2 regions of the Clostridium sp. SGI.024 genome follow, and region 2 is predicted to be linked to the other one. Evidence: a T-box and tRNA genes for the amino acid it is inferred to sense, from the RefSeq annotation. Region 2 holds a T-box; the other holds one or more tRNA genes.
The links. The T-box of region 2 lies ahead of thrS (threonine--tRNA ligase). A T-box ahead of a tRNA ligase gene usually reads a tRNA of that ligase, here a tRNA-Thr.
Positions count from the first base shown of each region.

Region 1 (7,811 bases), on a different contig from region 2:
AAACTCATTCTAGTTCTTTTTCCGACTTGGACAGGATGTACCATGAATTTTCACCCCTTGTATAAAACTAAAATAACCAAAAACACACTTTCCCTAAGGACTTTATGTTTTCGGACAACATCACTAATTAGTATAACCAGCTTATAAGCTATTATACACTTTTTTCATATGAATATATACGTACCCATAATGAATAGTACATTTATTGATACTATCACATTATGCTTTTAATGTCAATTATTTTATATAATAACTTATGTAATCTATAATTTTTTATAAAACTTATTAAATTAATAAAACTATATAAAGTATCCCAGGAATATGATATTTTATATAGCTTTATTTAAGCAATTAAAAAGGTGCCATTATAGCACCTTTTTTTTAATTTCTAAAGTTAATTACTTAACTTCTACTTCAGCTCCAACTTCAGCTAACTTAGCTTTCATGTCTTCAGCTTCTTCTTTTGAAACGCCTTCTTTAATTGTCTTAGGAGCTCCGTCAACTATTTCCTTAGCTTCCTTTAATCCTAATCCAGTTAATTCTCTAACTACTTTTATTACTTTGATCTTTTGAGCACCAGCGTTAGCTAATACTACATCAAATTCAGTCTTTTCTTCTGCAGCTGCAGCACCACCTGCAACAGCACCTGCTACTGCTACTGGAGCAGCTGCGCTTACACCAAATTCTTCTTCACAAGCTGTAACTAGCTCGTTTAATTCTAAAACAGTCATTTCTTTTATAGCTTGAATTATATCTTCTCTTGTCATTTTAATTGCACCTCCAAATTTTTATCAGTTATTATTCAGCTGATTCTGATTCTTTTTTTTCTTTAATTGCATTTAATAAATATGCAAGGTTTGATAATGGAGCTTTGAAGCTTCCAAGAAGTTTTGCGATAAGAACTTCCTTTGATGGTATTGTAGCAAGTTTTTCAACTTCTTCTTTGTTGTATATAGTACCATCTACCATACCAGCTTTTAATTCTAATTTCTTGTGATCCTTAGCAAATGTATGTAATACTCTTGCTGGAGCAGTTGCATCTTCATAACCAAATGCTATAGAAACTGGTCCTTCTAAGTATTCATCAAGACCTTGAATTCCTAATTCGTTAGCAGCTAATATTACTAGGTTATTTTTATAAACCTTGTATTCAACACCTGCTTCTCTTAAGTTTTTTCTTAAAGCTGTGTCTTCTTCAACTGTTAAACCTTGATAGTTTGCTAGAACAACTCCTTGAGCTTTTTCTAACTTTTCTTTTATTTCAGCTACCTTAGCTTCTTTAATTTGTCTATTCTTATTCATTACTGTGTGTCCACCTCCTCACAGTTTTTAACTGCAATTTTATATTAAGAAAGGCCTTCCCATAGACATAGGAAGACCAATAATAATTACTTACCTTGGCATTCCTCGGTAGGCAATCATTTAAACCTTTCGGCACCTACTGTCTTTGGAATTAGTATTCTTTTTTTCAACAGTTAAGATTATATTAAATAATCTTTTAATTGTCAATACTAATCTAAAACTTTTGTTGGGTTAACTTTTGCTCCAGGTCCCATAGTGCTTGAAACTGATACTGATTTAACGTATTGTCCCTTAGCAGCTGCTGGTTTAGCTTTTATTAAAGCGTCCATTAAAGCATGGAAGTTTTGTTGTAGTTTTTCAACTCCAAAAGATTTCTTTCCGATTGGGCAGTGAACTATAGCAGTTTTATCAACTCTATATTCTACTTTACCAGCTTTGATTTCAGCTATTGCTTTAGCAACATCAAATGTTACTGTACCTGATTTTGGATTTGGCATTAATCCTTTAGGTCCTAAAACTCTACCGATTCTACCAACAACACCCATCATATCTGGTGTAGCTACAACTACATCGTAGTCAAACCAGTTTTCACTTTGGATCTTTTGAACTAGTTCTTCAGCTCCAACGAAATCAGCTCCTGCTTCTTGAGCTTCTTTAGCCTTTTCACCCTTAGCGAATACTAAAACTCTTACAGTTCTACCTGTTCCGTTTGGAAGAACAACAGCTCCTCTAACTTGTTGATCTGCGTGTCTAGGATCTACCCCTAATCTAACATGTAATTCTATAGTTTCATCAAACTTTGCTTTAGCAGTCTTTACAGCTAAATCTAAAGCTTCAGATGGAGTGTATAATGCACTCTTATCTATTAATTTTGCACTTTCAATATAATTCTTTCCCATAATTTGCCTCCTTTGTGGTGTTAACGGTTTTTACCTCCCACTTTTTTACGAATTACTCTTCAACAGTTACTCCCATACTTCTTGCAGTACCTTCGATCATGCTCATAGCAGTTTCGATGTTTGCTGCATTTAAGTCAGGCATTTTTAACTCAGCAATTTTTCTTATTTGATCCTTTGTTAATTTACCAACCTTAGTTCTGTTTGGAACACCTGAACCACTTTCGATTCCTAATTCCTTCTTTATAAGAACTGCTGCTGGTGGAGTTTTTAGTATAAAACTAAAAGATCTATCTTGGTAAACTGTTATTACTACTGGTATTATTAATCCAGCTTGATTAGCAGTCTTTGCATTAAACTCCTTACAGAATCCCATAATATTAACACCATGTTGACCTAATGCTGGTCCTACTGGTGGTGCTGGTGTTGCCTTACCTGCAGGAAGTTGAAGTTTAATCATCCCTGTTACTTTCTTAGCCATGTTAATATTCCTCCTATACTGTGGTAATACGGACTTTTGTCCTCCCACTTTACTAAAACATTAGCTTATATTAAACTAATTTTTCAACTTGTGTAAAATCTAGTTCAGCTAGAGTCTCTCTGCCAAACATATCAATTAACGCTTTAACCTTGCGTTTTTCAAGATTTATCTCTTGAATTGTAGCCACGAATTCTCTTAGTGGCCCTGAGATAACTCTTACACTTTCCCCTACTTCTAAATCTATTTCTACTGGTGCTTCTTTTACACCCATAGACTCAATTTCCTCATCGGTTAAGGGTACCGGTTTAGAAGCTGGGCCAACAAAACCTGTTACACCCCTTGTGTTTCTAACAACATACCATGACTCATCAGTCATTAGCATTTTTACTAACACATATCCAGGAAACTTCTTCTTTAGTGAAATCTTTTGTTTGCCATCTTTTTCTTCTACAACTTCTTCCATAGGCACTTGAATGTCTTGTAATAAGTTTTGAAGATTTCTATTTTCAATGGTCTTTTCAAGATTCGCCTTAACTTTGTTTTCGTAGCCTGAGTATGTGTGTACAACATACCATCTTGCTCTTTCGCTCATATTTTCTTATAGGCTATATCGCCTAAACCTCCTTTTATTTAAATTTGAAAATCCACTCAAAGAGGTTTTGAAAAATATAATCTAACCCGCCTACTAATACTACATATATTAGCACAACTACGCCAACTGCAATTAACGCTTTTTTAGTTTCATTTTTAGAAGGCCAAGTTATTCTTTTAACTTCTGCCTTAACCTCTCTAAAAAATTTAAATATTCCACCTTTTTTAGGTGATTTCTTAGTTAAATTTACATTTTCCTTAACAGCCATTACTTCACATCCTTAATCATTGTGAGTATATGTCAACACTATATCAGCTAATTACTTAGTTTCTTTATGAAGTGTATGTTTTTTACAGAACTTGCAGTATTTATGCATTTCTAATCTGTCTGGGTTGTTCTTTTTGTTTTTCATTGAATTGTAATTTCTTTGCTTACACTCTGTGCATGCTAAAGTTACCTTTACTCTCACAGTCTGCACCTCCAGTTTACCGTAAATAATATAAAAATCTACTACTTTATGTTAATTTGTTTTCGTTAATTACTTAAACACATTATCACAAAACAGGTATTATGTCAATATATCAGCCTTACAAAGGACTCGGTAATGAAACCCAGCCCTATGTAATACTTACCTTGCCTATTACTTATTCAATTATGCTAGTAACAACTCCTGAACCTACAGTTCTTCCACCTTCTCTGATAGCGAATCTTAATCCTTCGTCCATAGCAACTCTAGTGATTAATTCAACGTTCATATCGATGTGGTCTCCTGGCATAACCATTTCCATTCCTTCTGGTAATTTGATTGAACCAGTAACGTCTGTTGTTCTGAAGTAGAATTGTGGTCTGTATCCATCAAAGAATGGAGTGTGTCTTCCACCTTCTTCTTTTTTAAGTACGTATACTTGACCTACGAACTTGTTGTGTGGCTTAACTGATCCAGTTTTTGCTAATACTTGACCTCTTTCAATTTCAGTTCTTTGAACTCCTCTTAAAAGAACTCCAACGTTATCTCCAGCTTGCGCTTCGTCTAGTAACTTTCTGAACATTTCTATTCCTGTTACTACTACTTTTCTGCTTTCTTCTGCTAATCCAACGATTTCTACTTCGTCTCCTACATGAAGAACTCCTCTTTCAACTCTTCCTGTAGCAACTGTTCCTCTACCAGTGATTGTGAATACATCTTCTACTGGCATTAAGAATGGCTTATCTGTTGCTCTTTCTGGAGTTGGGATGTAGCTATCTACAGCATCCATTAATTCTAAGATTGGTGCTATAGCTTTTTCATCTGTTGGGTTTTCTAATGCTTGTAAAGCTGAACCCTTAATTACTGGAATGTCATCTCCTGGGAAGTTGTATTCTGATAATAATTCTCTAACTTCCATTTCAACTAATTCTAATAATTCTTCATCATCTACCATATCAGCTTTGTTTAAGAATACTACTATGTAGTCAACTCCAACTCTTGATGCTAGTAGGATGTGTTCTCTTGTTTGTGGCATTGGACCATCTGCAGCTGAAACAACTAAGATAGCTCCATCCATTTGAGCAGCTCCTGTGATCATGTTCTTAACATAGTCAGCGTGTCCTGGACAGTCAACGTGAGCATAGTGTCTGTTGTCTGTTTGATATTCAACGTGAGCTGTGTTAATTGTGATTCCTCTTTCTTTTTCTTCTGGAGCCTTATCAATTTCATCATATTTAAATGATTCTGCTAATCCTCTGTTTGCTAAAACTGTTGTGATTGCAGCTGTTAAAGTTGTCTTACCGTGGTCAACGTGACCGATTGTTCCAATGTTTACGTGTGGTTTACTTCTTTCGAATTTTTGCTTTGCCATTGTAAAATCCTCCTTTAATCTTTGTAATAAACTTTGCCTAGCGTTTTCTAGCTTTTTGGTTAATATATTGAGCCCACTACAAAGATCAAAGCAACTTAATGACAATAATCACAATTAGTGAGCGCTCAACTATATTGGAGCTCACGATCGGGCTTGAACCGACGACCTCCGCCTTACCAAGGCGACGCTCTGCCTACTGAGCTACGTGAGCATTTCCATCTTAATTTTGGTTTTCATTTTAATATACCAATTATAAATTTTACTATTATTCAAAAAATTTGTCAATAAAAATTTAGATACTTATTTTTCATAATAAAGACATTTTTCTAACTTTCTCTTTACTCTCTGAAGGGCATTGTCTATAGACTTAGCCTGCCTATCTAAATCGCAAGCTATCTCTTGGTATGATTTCCCATCTAAATAAGATTGGAGAACTTCCATCTCAAGATCAGAAAGAACCTTTGCCATCTCTCCCTCAATATGCTTTATTTGCTCTTTTCCTATAATAAGTTCCTCTGGATCAGTTATCTTTAGTTCCGATAAAACATCAATTAATGTTCTATCAGAATCTTCTTCATATATAGGCTTATTTAAAGATATATATGTGTTGAGGGGTATATGCTTCTGTCTAGTGGCAGTCTTTATAGCCGTTATTATTTGTCTTGTAACACAAATCTCTGCAAAAGCTTTAAAACTGGTCAGTTTATCAGCCTTAAAATCTCTTATAGCCTTATACAATCCTATCATACCTTCTTGATAAATATCTTCTTTATCAGCGCCAATAAGAAAATATGATTTTGCTTTAGCTTTCACAAAGTTTTCATATTTTGAAATTAAGTATTCTTGAGCTCTACAGTCACCTTTTTTGGCCTCATAAACTACTTCTTCATCTAGTTTATCATCAAATTCAACAAACAATCTTTCTTCACTTCTAGCGCTCTCCACTATATACCACCCCTTTTATTGCCTATAAATTCCCATATTATAAATTCCCATATTATAAATTTACTATTTACTTCGTCTAATAGATTCCAATTTCCTTAATATATCATCATCTACATTATCAAGTAAATTATTTCTGTTTGATAAATTAGTGTTTTTTAGTGCTTTGCTTTTAATTCTATTCTCTGTATCGAGTACTTCATTATAAAACTCAATAGAAGAAATTCTTACAGCTCCCCTTTGAAAAATAGTTTGTTGCTCAAGCCAATCTGAAGTAACAACATAAACTTCAAATCTTCTTCCTAAATTATGAACTTCTCTTTCTATATAAGAGTCAGCTGTTTCACCATCCTTGGTAAAAACTATACTCACATTATTATTTATATCTTCCTTCTTTTCAATGCTTCTATTTACATTATGGGCATCAAAAACTATTATGATTTTACATCCTTCATAAACTGAATAATTATGTAAACTATCTATTAAAGTTTGTCTGGCTCCATCAAAACTATAATCTTTTTGAATCTTTAAATTTGGCCAGCTATTTATAACATTATACCCATCAATAAACATTATCTTCACATGGTACCTCTTTAGGCTAATCTATTTTACTAGCCTTCCTTTTAATATTTCATACATCATTATACCACCTGCAACTGAAGCATTTAAAGAATTTATTTTTCCCACCATAGGAATTTTAACTAATTTATCACACTTTTTCAAGGTAAGCTTAGATATACCTCTTCCTTCACTTCCAATAACCATTGCACATGGACCATTGAAGTTAACTTCATAACTATACTCATCTCCAGCAATATCCGCTCCATATATCCATAGGCCAGCCTTTTTCAATTCATCTATAGCTGCATTTATATTTGTTACCTTTGCAATCTTCATATGTTCTATAGCTCCTACAGAGCATTTATAAACTGTAGATGTAATACCAACATTTCTTCTCTTAGGTATAATAATTCCATGTACACCACATAATTCAGCTGTTCTTATTATAGAGCCTAAGTTATGAGGATCTTCAATTTCATCCAATATAACTACAAATGGCTCTTGACCTCTTTTCTTTGCTAAATTAAGAATATCAGCAATTTCACAATACTTATATGGAGTTACTTGAGCTATTACACCTTGGTGATTAGTACTTCCACTCATTAAGTCAAGTTTCTTTCTATCTACCTCTTTTAATACTAACCCTTTATCTCTAGCTATATTAATTATAGCTTTTATAGATCCTTCCATATGTGTATTAGAAATATATATTGCTTCTATAGTTCTATCACTCTTTACTACTTCCATAACAGCATTTCTGCCAATAATTAAATCTTCTCTAGTTTCAACTTGATTTATTTCATTTTCTCTATCCCCTACTATTTTTCTACTTCCTTTGAAAAATTGTTTTTTAGGGGGTTTTTGATTATTTTCTAACATTTCTCTTTCTATTCTAGCTCTCATTCTAGCTTCTCTTGTTCCTTTAGTCATAATAATCACTCCTTATCTATATTATATACTTTTCTTATCTTATGTTAACTATATTTCAGTAGACTTCTCCAATATATTAAATAGTCTTTCCTTATTTCCTGTCAAGTATAAGAAACCTAGTAAAGCTTCAAATCCTGTTGCATTTCTATAATCTATTACATTTGCATTCTTAGGAACGGTAGCAGATTTAGCATTTCTACCTCTTTTGTAAATATACATTTCATCTTCTGTTAAATCATTTTCTATATTATGCATTATCGTAGACTGAC
Region 1 is NZ_JBNPON010000007.1:18,266-26,076, reverse strand. It holds gene rpoB (DNA-directed RNA polymerase subunit beta) at 1-44, opposite strand, end outside; gene rplL (50S ribosomal protein L7/L12) at 399-767, opposite strand; gene rplJ (50S ribosomal protein L10) at 799-1,302, opposite strand; ribosomal protein L10 leader region at 1,340-1,469, opposite strand; gene rplA (50S ribosomal protein L1) at 1,512-2,201, opposite strand; gene rplK (50S ribosomal protein L11) at 2,254-2,679, opposite strand; gene nusG (transcription termination/antitermination protein NusG) at 2,750-3,271, opposite strand; gene secE (preprotein translocase subunit SecE) at 3,306-3,539, opposite strand; gene rpmG (50S ribosomal protein L33) at 3,591-3,740, opposite strand; gene tuf (elongation factor Tu) at 3,916-5,109, opposite strand; tRNA gene ACQRD5_RS03820 (tRNA-Thr) at 5,245-5,320, opposite strand; gene sigH (RNA polymerase sporulation sigma factor SigH) at 5,410-6,054, opposite strand; gene ACQRD5_RS03810 (NYN domain-containing protein) at 6,118-6,633, opposite strand; gene rlmB (23S rRNA (guanosine(2251)-2'-O)-methyltransferase RlmB) at 6,655-7,542, opposite strand; gene ACQRD5_RS03800 (Mini-ribonuclease 3) at 7,591-7,811, opposite strand, start outside.
Region 1: it encodes a tRNA-Thr, which carries the amino acid that the T-box ahead of thrS (threonine--tRNA ligase) is inferred to sense. The anticodon was not compared.

Region 2 (7,811 bases):
ACAAAAGCAATAATAAGTGGTATAGCACTATCTTTAGTATTATCTTTTATGCCTGTTAATAAGGTACAAGGTGCGGATTCCACATTTGTTCATGTATATCCGGACGAAAGAACCTTTGAACAAATTAATGAATATTTTGCTACTCACCCATTTGATACAAATATGAAAGACGAGTACGACATAGTACCTGATATTGGTAACAAGGCTATAAACGACCAAATAAAAGCCGGAACTATTAACATAAAAACAGACAAGGATAAAAGAGAACAGCTTATTGGTAAGCTTAGCGACAAAACAATTGACAATGCTCTAAACGCCATAAACTCTGTTAGATACGTAGCTGGAGCAAGAGAAATGAAAATCGATGAGGAGAAAATGATGGTAGCACAAGCGGGAGCTGCTCTTAGCGATTATTTAGGCGTAACTACCCACTACTTACCAAAGGATAAGGCTTTAGCGGCAGGCATTGCTGAGCCTGTGTTTAATTTAGCCAATCAAGGAACAAATAGTTCAAATATTGTACAAGGAGGAGGTGTTGCTGGAAAAATCGTAAACAGCTTTATGCCTGATCCTGGAAACGATGGAACAGGACTTGGACATAGAAAACTAATTTTGACTACAGCTAACAGAACAACAGGATTTGGAGCTTCAAGATATTCACAGAATCCAAATGTATTACAATATGCTATGGGTAATTATCTCCCAGAACATACAGGAGTTATGTGGCCTGCTAGAAAACAACCTGTAGACATCTTTAACACAAATAGTTCTCAAAACCCATGGAGCTTTGTAGTGCTTTCTCAAATTAAGGTTAAAGAATCAGAATTAAAAGTTACATTAGAATGTAACGGAGAGATAGAAGAAATATTACCTGGGCAAAAGGTAGGAAATTTAGGGAAGCTTCTTTATAAAAACGGAATGATAATTTTTAGACCTGCTAAACAATATAATCCGGGAGATAAAGTAAAGGTTACTATAGAAGGAATTTATGAAAACAATAACCAGGATATAAAGGCTCCTGCTACATACGATGTACACTTCTTTGAGATAGGTACAGTTCCTTACTCAAATATAACTGTAAATAGTGCTACTAGATCCGATGAAACTAACGCAAGTATTAGTCTTACATCTGACGGTGCTGGAGTGTTAAAATACTTAATAGTAAACGAAGGGGATAGTGAACCTACTATTGATGAGATATTAAATGGAGAAGAGGTACTACTTAGTGAAGGAGATAATTCCCTGAATTTAGATAGCTTACAAGGGGATAGTGCAAAAAAGATTTACTACGTAACACTAAGCAGCACAGGAATAAACAAGCCTTCTAGTGAAGTTACTGCAAGTGGCGAATTAAGTAGCATAAAGGCTCTAGATATAGCAGAATACGAACCTATAATATATGACATACTAGAAGGAAAAGAAGGTGAAGTATATAAGGGCGATGACGCAGGATACAAAGTAAGATGCATCGGAGAATTCCATAAGTTCACAGATATACTAATAGACGGACAATTAGTAGATAAAAATAATTACACAGCAGTTAGCGGAAGTACGATCGTAACACTTAACAAAGATTACATAGATACTCTTAGCCTTGGAAAGCATGACATCACATTTAAGTTCACAGACGGAGAAGGCTCAACTTTCTTTAATGTACTTGAACGAAAAGAGAATGCAGGTGGTGGCACAGATACAGATAAGGAAGAGAACGTAGGCGGTGGCACAAATACAGATAAGGAAGAGAACGCAGGCGGTGGCACAAATTCTAATGTATCTCAAAATACCACAAATTCTGAAAACTCAAACAAAGTAAACACAGACGATGCTAATAATGCAATTCTTTGGATAATCTTAGCAATTTCTGCTGCAAGTACTTTAGGCATACTGCTTGTAGCAAAAAGACGTAAAAGCTTCAGCTAAACTGAAGTAGGTTAAACCAAAAGAAATAACGACCATACAAGAGTAAAAATGCTCCTGTGTGGTCGTTTTCTTATGCTCAAGTATTGAATTGGTAGGTGAGCTTTATTTATGTAATTCTCTATACTTATCAATAAGTGAAGCTACAAGGCGAAACCGCATTTTATAAGGCGGTACTGCCAAACAAGAAAAGCCGATAAACCTTGAAAAATAAGGATATATCGTCAATTTAAGAACTTATGTGGAGATATGGGAAAAGGTGTACTCTTTTTAAGGTATAAAAAAAGATGGGAAATCCCATCTTTTTTATCTTAAAGTACTTTTCTATTATTTTTCTTTGTTAGCTATTTCTAGTATTAATCTATTCTTTAATTCAGAAACTGGAATTGCTCCTTCTTCTCCATTCTTTCTGCTTCTTACAGAAACCTCATTGTTAGCAGCTTCCTTTTCACCAACAACTAGGATGTAAGGAATTCTTTCAAGTCTAGCTTCTCTAATTTTGTAACCTATCTTTTCAGCTCTATAGTCTCCCTCAATTCTGATTCCTGCATTTTTAAAATCTTTAACTATTGATTCAGCATAGTCATTATATTTATCAGAAATAGGAAGAACTATTGCTTGAGTTGGTGATAACCAAGTTGGGAATGCACCAGCATATTTTTCAATAAGCATAGCTAAAGTTCTTTCATAACATCCAATTGAAGATCTGTGAATTATATAAGGACGTTTCTTATTACCATCTTTATCTATATAAGTCATATCAAATCTTTCTGCTAAAGCAAAGTCAATTTGAATAGTTATTATTGTATCTTCTTTTCCATGAACATTCTTGAATTGAATATCAAGCTTTGGTCCGTAGAATGCAGCTTCGCCTTCAGCTTCTACATAATTAATTTCAAGGTGATCTAAGATACCTTTCATTAATACTTGAGTTTCTTCCCAAGCTTCTGGATTATTTATATATTTTTCAGTATTGTTTGGATCCCATTTAGAGAATCTATATGAAATATCTCCATCAATACCTAAAGTACTCATTATGTGTTTTATTAACTCAAGAGAACCTTTGAATTCTTCTTCAACTTGGTCTGGTCTACATACTATATGTCCATCAGCTAAAGTGAATTGTCTAACTCTTATTAGACCATGCATTTCCCCTGAAGACTCATTTCTAAATAAAGTAGAAGTTTCAGAATATCTTATTGGTAATTCTCTATAAGAATGTTGTTCAGAATTATATATTGTATATTGGAATGGGCAAGTCATTGGTCTTAAAGCCATAACTTCTGCATCCTTTTCTTCATCTCCTAAAACAAACATACCATCTTTGTAGTGATCCCAGTGACCAGAAACTTTATATAAATCACTTTTAGCCATATATGGAGTCTTTGTAAATACATAGCCTCTCTTTTCTTCTTCGTCTTCAACCCATCTTTGAAGAAGTTGAACTATTTTAGCACCCTTAGGCATTAATAGAGGTAGACCTTGACCTACTTTTTCATCAGTAGTGAATAATTTAAGTTCTCTTCCTAGCTTATTATGATCTCTTTTTTTAGCTTCTTCTAAAGCTTCTAAATGAGCATCTAAGTCTGCTTTCTTTAAGAATGCAGTTCCGTAAATTCTTGAAAGCATCTTATTTTTTTCATCACCCTTCCAGTAAGCACCTGCGCTTCTAAGAAGTTTAATAGCCTTAATTGATTTTAATGACATTACGTGAGGACCAGCACATAAGTCAACAAAGTCTCCCATTTTATAGAAGGAAATAACTTCATCTTCCCCTAAGTCATTTATTAATTCAACCTTATATGGTTCATTAGCATCTTCCATTAACTTTATAGCCTCTGCTCTTGGTAATTCAAATCTTTCAATTGAAGGATTTTCTTTTATTATTTTTCTCATTTCATCTTCAATTTTAACTAAATCTTCAGCAGAAAAAGAATTTTCTACATCGAAGTCATAGTAGAAACCATCAGTAATTGCAGGTCCAATAGCTAATTTTGCTTCTGGATATAATCTTTTAACAGCATAGGCTAATACGTGAGATATACTATGTCTTACTGCATCCTTTCCTTCTTGAGAATCAAATGTACAAATTGCAAGGTCAGAATCTTCATTTACTGCGTAGCGTAAATCAACAACCTTCCCATTAACTATTCCACAGTAAGCATTTCTAGCTAAGCCTTCGCTTATTGATTTAGCTATATCAAGTACTGAAATTCCAGCTTCAAATTCTTTTACAGATCCATCTTTTAAAGTAATTTTAATCATTTCTTATATTCTCCCTTCGCATTTTTAAAAATAAAAAACTCTCGTCCCTTCATAATAGAAGGGACGAGAGTGATAAAATTCTATATTTCCCGCGGTTCCACCCTTAATTGCCTAAAGATATAAATAGGCCTCTTAAGATATCGTAACGTGATATTAAACGGGCTTTATTAGAGCCGCTCAGAGGTGGTCTTCAACTAAATTCAAATAAGATAATTTCACCAAACTTATCTCTCTCTGAAAATGAAAAGTAGTTTACTCTTCTCTTCAACGCATTAAATATTTATTTTTTATTATAATTATTTATTATATCAATGTCAACATAAAGAAATAGTATTTTAGAAAAATATGATATTTCTTTTAATTAATTGAATATAAAATAGTATTTTAGCCAATATTAATATTATGGTAAAGACGTTCTAACTCTATTTCTTGAAGTATATTATAGGAGTATAGTTTACCACCCATGAGGTTTGCAATTATTTCCTCTTTAGAATAACCTTCTTTATAAAGCTTTAAGTTTTTTACTAGCTTTTTTAATAAAGAATTTGTTATTTCTAAAAGTCCATAAAGTTCTTTAGCTGTATAGTAATCCTTCGGTAAAAGCTTAAAAAGCTTTTTTTGCATTTCAAGCTTATATTTAATATCAGTTTCTATGCAGTTATGGGGTCCAATTTTGCCTCTATGGTGGTAGTTACATAGATATTTATAATTTAACTTAATATCGTAACCACCTTCGTGTTTATGAACTATATGATGTATATCCGCTTTAGCTCCACAAATTTCACAGTGGTACAAAGTCATGCCTCCTTTAAATAACTTTATATCTCTTTACATATATTATATAATTTTTTTAAAAAATAATCTAGATTATTAAGAATTTTATAAAAATTAACATATTATGAACAAAGTGAATTTTTAAGTTTTTAAAGTGTTTAATGTTACTTTGTTATATTCTGAAAAATTACTTGAAAATGAGTTAAAATATACTATATACTATATTTATAGTATATTATATTTCGAAATTGAAAGAAAGGTGATACTGTGAGACATAATTATGATTCTTTTGATTATTGGGAAGAATTAATTAATGAAAATAAGACTATTAGAGGTCATATGTTTATGGATAGACTTCCAGATAGTAGAAGCATATATATTCATAGTTTAATATTTTCAAAAAATAATGGTCTTAGTAATATTTGGTCATACTTTCCTAATGAGAAGACTTTATTAGGATACATTCAATACTCATTTTTACAAGAAGCTTTTTATAAATGGATTTACGGAAAAGAAAGAGTAATAATTAATATACCTAATATTCCAGTGGAAAGAATAATTTCTGATGGTGAAAAAAATAAAAAAATATCAAAAGAAGAAGCAAATAATATGAGAAGACATGTAGATATGATTAGAAGCTTCTGGAATTTGCCAAATGATAAGTTAATAAAATCACTAAAAAGATTCTGTAGAGATTTTAATAGAACATGGTATGGTGATAACAAAGAATTTTTATATTTAAAGATATTTGATAATCCAAAAGAGTTAGGAGAATTCGTTGTTAATTCAAGCTATATAACTACTACTGAGGAAGATTTCATAGAAAGAACAGGAATAAGCTTGGTAGAATGGAGAAAAATTTGTGAAAATGCAGATGAAAACAAGAGGAATGGTGAGAAATTTAGAGATATTTTACTAAAATCTTTAACTGAAATTATATAAATTTATAAAGTTATTATTGACAGTAATAGTTATGGCATATATAATGTTATTGTCAATAAGATATGCGGGTGTAGCTCAATGGTAGAGCCCTTGCCTTCCAAGCAAGTTACGTGAGTTCGATTCTCATCACCCGCTCCATATATGCGTTATTAGCTCAGTTGGTAGAGCACCTGACTCTTAATCAGGGTGTCCCGGGTTCGATCCCCTGATAACGCACCAATAATGAGGGATTAATTTGTTTTAATCTCTCTTTTTGTTTATATTAAAAAATAGAAGCTCAACACTCTAAGGAGCATAACTTATGTTCTTAAGAGATTTAGCTGCCATTTATACTTTTTCAAGAATGATATTTTAATTTTATCCATATATTGTGGGGATTTGTGCTATAATAGCAATATATATTCTTTGGAGAAAAAAATAAGGCTATTGTAAAATTAAAATATATAACCAAAAGAGAGCTATGGCACAAAAAGATTGCCATAGCTCTTCTTAATTCATCATTTCATGCTGATTTTACTTCAGCAAAGAGGCTTTTCATCTTTTTATTTTTTAGTGAAAAAACTCCAAAAGGAGTTTTCACCTCAATTCTACATTTTACAGTCTATAGTTTACATTGTAAGTAGGCATATGCTTTGTGAAGATATTCCTTCTCCACTTCCTGTAAATCCTAATCCTTCTTCAGTTGTTGCTTTTACATTAATTTTCATTACATCAATATTTAAAGCTTTTGCTATGTTTTCACGCATTTCTTTTATATAAGGAGCCATTTTAGGTTTTTGGGCAATTATAGTAGAATCTATATTATTAATTAAATAACCATTTTCATTTAATAGTTTACCAACTTCTTCAAGAAGCTTTATGCTAGATATACCTTTAAACTTTATATCAGTATCTGGGAAAAGAGTTCCAATATCGCCAAGAGCAGAAGCTCCAAGTAAGGAATCTATAATTGCATGAAGTAAAACATCAGCATCTGAATGACCAAGCAAGCCTTTTTCGAAGGGGATGTTAACTCCACCAATTATTAAGTCTCTTCCTTCAACAAGACGATGTACATCATATCCTAATCCTATTCTCATCTGTATACCTCCAAGATTATTATTAAGACCATTTTACTCTATAGGAAATTATAATATCAAGGATTTATATAAAACTTATGAAGTTAATTAAGACTTATAATACTTTTTTATAAGGATGAAGCTTAATTAGTAACGAAGGATTTTTAGTATTGGCATGGTTAAATTTAATTAAGTTGCTAAAAAGATTCTTTATATTTATTTTAATTTTATAAATTAATAGTAAAGGTTTAGAAGATATTTTCTTTCGTTTAAAAATAAAGTCAACATAAATAATTTTTCTATTCATAAGTTACTCCTAAAAGATTAATGATTATAGATGTTTATGTTATAATATATGATAAATGAATATAAAAGTTTATCAGGAGTTGGATTATTTGAAAGAAAAGATTAGAAGAATAATAGGATTAATTTTAATAGTAGTTGGTATATCTATTATTGTGTCTATAGTTTACAAGAAAATAGATACATCAAAAAAACAAAAAGAACTTCAAAATATATTAGAAGAAGTTATAAATGAAGAGCCTAAAGAAATATCTACAGAAGAAGAAGAAAAATTAATAAATGGATATAAGCCTATTGCTTTGATGGAAATCCCGAGTATAAGTTTGTCTCAAGGAATAGTGGAAGGTATTAGTGATGATATTCTTCAATATTATTTAGGACACTTTGAAGGCTCAGCAAAGCCAGGTGAAAAGGGAAACTTTTCTGTTGCCGGTCATAGAGTTTCAGATTATTCTGAGGCCTTTGTTAATTTATATAAGGTAGAAATAGGAGATGAAATATTAATTAAGGCAAATAAAAAGGAATATGTGTATGAAGTAACTGATAATTTTA
Region 2 is NZ_JBNPON010000047.1:3,185-10,995, forward strand. It holds gene ACQRD5_RS12290 (CAP domain-containing protein) at 1-1,920, shown strand, start outside; gene thrS (threonine--tRNA ligase) at 2,245-4,182, opposite strand; T-box leader at 4,239-4,459, opposite strand; gene ACQRD5_RS12300 (HNH endonuclease signature motif containing protein) at 4,567-4,977, opposite strand; gene ACQRD5_RS12305 (hypothetical protein) at 5,224-5,898, shown strand; tRNA gene ACQRD5_RS12310 (tRNA-Gly) at 5,963-6,036, shown strand; tRNA gene ACQRD5_RS12315 (tRNA-Lys) at 6,042-6,117, shown strand; gene ispF (2-C-methyl-D-erythritol 2,4-cyclodiphosphate synthase) at 6,507-6,977, opposite strand; gene ACQRD5_RS12325 (class D sortase) at 7,352-7,811, shown strand, end outside.